Regions from separate parts of the Microbulbifer aggregans genome, predicted to be linked through region 2. Evidence: predicted binding sites of a transcription regulator. Region 2 holds the regulator's gene; each other region holds the start of a gene.
What was found. Region 2 encodes LexA, which represses DNA repair genes until DNA is damaged. Its sites were predicted from a motif close to ACTGTNTNTANANACAGT; they were not measured.

Region 1 (2,266 bases), 130 kb from region 2:
GTGCGGCTCAGCTGATACACATTCGACGGTGGGAAATCCCCGTCGAAATAACGCAGCAGGTAACCCGGCTTGGAGCCCCGCCATTCATAGATGGTCTGATCCGGGTCGCCGATGGCAATGACGTTTCCGGACTTGCCATAGAGGACTTGCAGCAGGAAGTGCTGCACCGCATTGATATCCTGGTACTCGTCCACCAGGATGTCCTCGAAATGACTGCCGTACTGCTCGGCAATATCCGGGCACAGGCTCAACAGGATGGCCGGATCATAAATCAGGTCGGCATAGGTCACCGCCTGCTGGCTTCGTCGCCAGTCTTCGAATGCGCGGAATACCTTTAGAAAGTACAGGTATTCATCCCCGAGTTTGAGCTCCTGAAATGCGCTCAGGTCACCACTCAGAATCGTCTTGGTGTAGTCGATGAAAAATTCCGCGGCTTCCACCTCGGACTGCTTGCGCGCGCGGATATCCTCCAGCTCTTCCGGTGGGGCGCACTCCTCAATCGCGCGCCAGATCTGCAGCTGAATAACGGACTGGGGAAGAGGAGAGAGCTTGGCCGGAGCAATATGGCCATTGGTGATCATGCGCTGGTACAGCCGGTAACCAAGGCTGTGAAAGGTCTGCACTGTCGGCACCGGGCCCGGCACCAGTGTTACCAGGCGCCGCGCAAAATCTTCCCGGGCACTGCGGTTATACATCAGCACCAGCATTCGCTGTGGCGCTACGCCGCTTGCGAGGCGGTTCTTCACGTAGTGCAGCAGGGCGGTGGTCTTGCCAGAGCCGGCCACGGCGATGATCTTGGCATGCCCGCCGGGGTGTGCAGCGATTGCCTGTTGTTCTTCGGTTAACTCGGGTTCGCCCATGATCCTGATGCTTCCGCTTGAATACTGGATATTTTGCCAGTATTGGTGCTCGCGGTACAGAATGCGCTTGGAGATGGAGCCAGAAGTTGCCAATTGCGAGGTGATGCCTCAGGCCTGTCCCGGAAGCTGGCCCGAATCCCGTTGGGGTTCCTCGTGGCGCAGGGCCAGTTCGGCGATGTAAGACGAGAGAAAGATGCGACCGGTGAGGTCCCCAAGAAATTTCGAGCGGCTCAAGCGGTCCAGAACAGGCCCCTTGACCTCCGCCAGGTGCAGGCGGATATCCCGTTCCCCGAGATCCCGATTCACCTGCTGCAGCCGCTCCAGGGCGGTGCCATCAATGCGGCTGACAGAGGACAGGATCAGAACCAGCTCGCGGGTATCCACATGCCGCTTCAGTTCGCTCAGCAGCCGGTCCTCCACAGCGCTGATATTGCTGAAAAACAGGCTCTCATCAATGCGCAGAAACAATAGGCCGGGTTGGGTCTTGACCGTGTGCCGCAGCACATTGCGAAACTGCTCGGTGCCGGGCAGCCGGCCGACCACAGCAATGTGCGGCCGGCTGCTGCGCCAGATCAGGGTGGCAAAGGACAGGCCGATACCGATGCCGATGCCCGCCTCGACCCCGAACAGCAATACCCCGAGGAAGGTGCCCGCCATCGCCAGACCATCGGTGCGGTCGTAGCGCCAGTTGAGAATAAAGCCGCGCACGTCGATCAGGTTGATGGACGCGACAATGATGGTCGCGGCCAGCACTGCCAGAGGCAGCTGCTCGAAAATGCCGGTGAGAAACAGCAGCACCAGAACCATCAGGCCGGCGGCGATGATACCGCTCAGTGGTGATTTCGCTCCGGCCTCCTCGTTGATTGCGGTGCGGGCAAAACTGCCGGTGACTGCAAAGCCGCCGGAGACGGAGCTCAGAAGGTTGGCTGCTCCCAGCCCGCGTAATTCGGCATTGGCATTCAGTCGTTCACCGCGCCGCAGGGCGATGGCATGTGCGATGGAAAGGCTCTCCACAAAGCCGAGCAGGGCGATGATCAAAGCGGGCAGCAGCAGCGGGAAGGTGAGCTGCCACTCGAAGGTGGGCAGGCCGAATTCCGGCAGGCCGGAGGGGATGGCTCCCACCACTTCAATCTTGCGATCCCACTCCAGCAGGTAGGTCAGGGCGATCGCCCCCAACACCAGTACCATGGGGGCAAGACGGGCGAGCAGGCGCGCCGCTCCGGCTGACAAACCAGCCCTTGTCAGCAATGGGGCAAGCCCCAGGCGCGCGCCCAGCAGTAGGGCCAGGGAGCTGAGGCCGATGGCGGTGGTCAGAGGGCGGGAGTCCGGCAATTCCTCGAACGAATGGAGCAGGATCAGGAAAGCGGTATCTCCGTCGGTGGGGACTCCCAGTAGCGGGCCAATCT
Region 2 (2,266 bases):
CTACAGCTCGGGGGCCAGCCGGACTCGGCGCTGGCGCTGGCCCGGCTGGCCGAGTCCCAGGGTAAGGGCTGTGGTGAGGCAAGGGAATTGCTGGAGTTGCTGGAGGAACCCGACAGCTGGTTGTCATCCCTCGAGCGTGCCTGGGCTGGCCTATGGGATTTCTCCGGGGATGCGAATCAACAGCGCGCGTCAGAGCCGACTCTGATTCCCAGCAGGGATCTTGGTCGGCGTCCTCTCGAAGCCCTGAACGGGCAGCAAGTGGATCACTGGCAGTCGGCTCTTAGTGAAATTATTCGACGCCAGCGCGCCCATAGTGCCGAATGGTGAACTTCCCGCTCCGGGTGGAATTCAAAGGGGCTCCTGCACCGGCACGCCATGAACCTGTCTCCGGTGCTGTGTTACACTGCGCAAAACTGATGTGAACGGAGATGCGCATGTCCTCTGAGACCTTTGAAATCATTGAACTGGCTAACGGCGATGTCGCCCTGCGCCGGGCCGGTGAGCGCGATGATCCCCTGGTGCGAATCCATTTTTCCGAGGAGAGTGTCCAGTTCCTGCGGGAGCACAAGATCGCGATCGCCAAGGCCATGCTGGAAGCAGGCATTGAAGCTGTTCAAAATTTGGGCGAACTGGAGCCGGAACCGGAAGCTTTCGAGGAAGAGCTGGAACCGGTCAACCATACCATCCACTAAGCCCCTCTAACTAAGCCCCTCTAGATGGCGGGTGCCATCCCCCGAGCTCGCGGCCGCGAGCGGGTCAAACGTCCGGGTTCCCCGGCTACTCAATCCAGTCTTTTTTGCTTGAATAACCCCAGGCCATCATCAGTCCGGGGAGCAGGTTTTATCTGGGGGGCGGATAAACGGGAGGGGATGGCGCTAGCCGGAGCTCTCCACCGGGCTTGTTTCTGCCGATGGAGAGCGGGGTGGGGAATCAGGGAGTCTGACGGATCACACCGACAGCCAGGCCTTCAATCGCGAAGTGCTTGTCCCGCATATCCACCTGAATCACTTCAAACTCGTCATTTTCCGGCAGCAACTGCACCAGTGCCTGATTGCCGCGGCGGCGGAAACGTTTGACTGTGACCTCGTCCTCGATGCGCGCAACGACAATCTGGCCGTTGCGAACCTGATCGGTGCGTTGTACCGCCAAAAGGTCCCCGTCCAGAATTCCTGCATCCTTCATGCTCATTCCATGTACGCGCAGCAAATAGTCTGCCGGAGGGTGGAAAAAGTCTGCTGGCAGCTCGCAGTAATCCTCGATGTTCTCCTCGGCCAGGATCGGGTTGCCCGCCGCGACACGACCAACAATCGGCAGGCCCGGCTGGTATCCGGGAATCCGAATTCCCCGGGATGCACCCGCGACCATTTCAATGGCCCCCTTGCGGGCCAGGGCCTTCAAGTGTTCCTCTGCAGCGTTGGGGGAGCGAAAACCCAGTTCCTGAGCGATTTCCGCGCGAGTGGGAGGGTAGCCGGTATCGTCCAGGTAAGATTTGATCAGGTCCAGTACCTGAGCCTGGCGCGCAGTGAGATTGGTCATGAGAGTCACCTGCCTGATGGTAATCTGTATTTTTATACAGTTGCTGTGATTATATACAGAATGAAAACGAGCGCAAACTTACCGGTCATGACGCAAAAAGCTGCTAAAGTGAAATCAGGGAGAATAATAAGTGCAGCCAGTGGAAAGGCTCGTTAGCCGGTAACTCTGTGAGCCGGGTCTGGTTGCATCAGCAGAGGGAAAGCGATAATGCTAGATGCAAAAATGCCAGAAGCCTGGCGCGTCCTCCGTATCCAATCTGAACTGGTCGATGGCATTGAGCGTTTGATTGCGCTCAGTGGAGCGGTCACCGTATTCGGCGGGGCCAGGTTTACTGAAAGTACCGCCGAGTACCAGCAGGCGGTTCGCCTCGGAGAATTGCTGGCCGGCGAGGGGATCTCAGTGATTACTGGTGGAGGTCCAGGCCTGATGGAGGCCTGCAACCGGGGCGCGCTTCCCCAGCCGGGCACGTCCATCGGCCTGAATATCCAGCTGCCTTTCGAGCAGGCGCCAAACCCGTATCAGGACATCAGCCTGAACTTTCGTTACTTTTTCGTGCGCAAATTCATGTTTGTGAAACACGCCGTGGGGTTTGTCGGCCTGCCTGGTGGATATGGAACTCTGGACGAATTGTTTGAGGCGCTGACTCTGGTGCAAACCAAGAAAGTACAGAAATTCCCCATTGTTCTGGTGGGCGAGCGTTACTGGGCGGGATTGCGAGACTGGCTCGTGG
Region 3 (2,266 bases), 470 kb from region 2:
CACCGCAATGCCTCCCTTGGACGCGAATCCACAGCCGCGGAGCACGCCTGGCTGGAACAGGGAGGTGGCTTCTGATGGATCTGATCGCCTGGTTGTCACTGGCCGGAATCTGCGCCCTCGGCGCCATGAGCCCGGGCCCCAGCTTGCTGATCGTACTGCGCTGCGCTGCTGCCGGTCCCCGGCAAGGGCTGGCGAGTGCCATTGCCCACGGGGCTGCCATCGCGCTCTATGCGGGCCTGACCGCTTTCGGGCTGGCAGTACTGGTCACCCATACCCCACTGCTCTTTTCCCTGCTGCAGTGGGGTGGCGCCGCGATGCTGGTGTACCTCGGCTGGAAGGCCCTGAGCGCCCCCGCCCCAGGCAACGCCAAGACCAAACAGGCGGTTGAGGAGCCGGTTTCAGTTCCACGGGCGGCACTGCAGGGCTTCGGGATTGCGTTCTTCAACCCCAAGGTTGCGATCTTCTTTACCGCTCTGTTCAGCCAGTTCGTCTCTGCCGAGCAGGCACTGGGCACCAAGCTGGGCATGGCCGGTCTTGCCGCCGGCATCGACGCAGTCTGGTATGCACTGGTTTCACTGGTGGTCACGCTGGGGAGCGGCCGTGGCTGGCTGGGCGCAGCGGCAGCGCACCGCCTGCAGCAGGTGTTTGGGGTCTTGCTACTGGGCCTGGCAGCACGTCTGGTGCTCAGCCTCTGAGGAGGTCACTGGTTGCCGGCTATTCCAACCAAATCCCGATCATAAAAAAAGCCCGCAAAGCGGGCTCTCAAACTCTACTGCGGGGTTGAGGCAGCGCCCCTATTGGGGGGAGCAAGGAACGCTGCCGTGAAATGATTATCCCCGAGTTTTATCTCTACTTGCCGCAGGAAAACGCACCCACCGTTCGACTTACCGCAAACCTCCGCACTTGACACTGTACACATACACAATTACTGTACAAACATACATATAACCAACCCGCTTCAAGAAAAACCGGAGGCAACCATGGCCGTTGTAGCTGTATGGAAATGCGATAGAGACGGAGCAATGTTCGACAACAAAAAAGACGCCGAAGAACACGACAAGATGCTGGAGCTCGCCGCCAACATCACTTCCCTGATCGAGCGCCACGTGGATGGCATCTCAGAAGAGGTTGGCGAGGAAATCGGCCTGCTGCTTGCCAAACGCCGCGAAGCCCTGGCAAAAGCCTGCAAGGGTAAGCCGGAAGTACTTCTTGAAGAAGAAGCCAGCACCGAAGAAGAACAGGCGGACGACCGCGTAACCCCGCTGGCGGTCAATCAGTAAACTCAAGTCTTAAAAGTACCATCCCTGTACTGTGCCCGGCCTGAGCCGGGCTTTTTTGTGCCTGCAATTGACTGAGGGTGCAATGCCCCCATAAACGCAACTGCGCCTGCGCCCAGTTGCGGCCAACCTCAGAACTTCAACGCACTAAAAGTGCCGACTAGCAGGACTACTGCAAGCGCCAGGATGACGGTCCAGGTCAGTGCGGTGCCCCAGAAACGCCCGGGATGGTAGCCGCCCCTGCCCGCGGTCAGTCCGAAGGCATGCAAGAAGCGCCCAAACAGCAGGGTCCCGCCAAGGATATGCAACCAGCTGGCGGCAAGACCATTAAGCTCTGCCAACAACAAGAGCAGCAGAGCCAGGGGCACATACTCCACTGCGTTGGCGTGCGCGCGAATCAGAACCTCCGCGGCATGCTTCCCACCGCTGCCGAGCCCGACCTTCTGCGTCCGACGAAACTTCACCACCCGGAAGGCCAGTGCAATGATCAGAAGCGCACAGAGCGCAGCATAAAAAGCGGTGACTGTAGCCATGATGATTTCCTATCAGGTTTGCGGTTCGGGGGACAGTCTCAACGCTTGAAACCGAACGCGTGCCCCGCTTGAGGCTTGAGGTAGCGATCCCTCAGTCTCGTGGAACGGTTTACCAGGGACTGTGGCTCGCCGTTAATAATCACAGCCTCGGCATAACTGGTTACCTCGAGAGGATCCCCACTCCAGACGACCAGATCTGCCACGCGGCCCGGGGTCACACTGCCACCCCCAATACGGAACACATCGGCGACATTACTACTGATTGCTTTCAGGGCCTCTTCATAGGGCAGCCCCGCAGCAACCGCATTGCCCGCAGACTGGCGCGCGAGGTATACGTTATGAGTCGAGGCATAACTGGGGCCGCTGATGACCACTTTGACCCCGGCCTTGTTCAGTAACGCCGCATTATCCAGTCGCGCGCCCAGGCTTTCGAATCCAGTCGGCAGGTTATTGATG

Region 1: a site for LexA is predicted at 884-901, ahead of AUP74_RS11295 (ATP-dependent helicase). Genes of this name have one in related genera too.
Region 3: a site for LexA is predicted at 909-926, ahead of AUP74_RS13875 (YebG family protein). Genes of this name have one in related genera too.

The regions. Positions count from the first base shown of each region.
Region 1 is NZ_CP014143.1:2,602,633-2,604,898, forward strand. Features, by position in the region: gene AUP74_RS11295 (ATP-dependent helicase) at 1-860, opposite strand, end outside; gene AUP74_RS11300 (SulP family inorganic anion transporter) at 969-2,266, opposite strand, start outside.
Region 2 is NZ_CP014143.1:2,729,203-2,731,468, forward strand. Features, by position in the region: gene AUP74_RS11850 (DUF6586 family protein) at 1-327, shown strand, start outside; gene AUP74_RS11855 (hypothetical protein) at 435-692, shown strand; gene lexA (transcriptional repressor LexA) at 931-1,536, opposite strand; gene AUP74_RS11865 (LOG family protein) at 1,744-2,266, shown strand, end outside.
Region 3 is NZ_CP014143.1:3,194,364-3,196,629, forward strand. Features, by position in the region: gene AUP74_RS13865 (DUF924 family protein) at 1-75, shown strand, start outside; gene AUP74_RS13870 (LysE family translocator) at 75-695, shown strand; gene AUP74_RS13875 (YebG family protein) at 981-1,280, shown strand; gene AUP74_RS13880 (MAPEG family protein) at 1,409-1,810, opposite strand; gene AUP74_RS13885 (amidohydrolase family protein) at 1,849-2,266, opposite strand, start outside.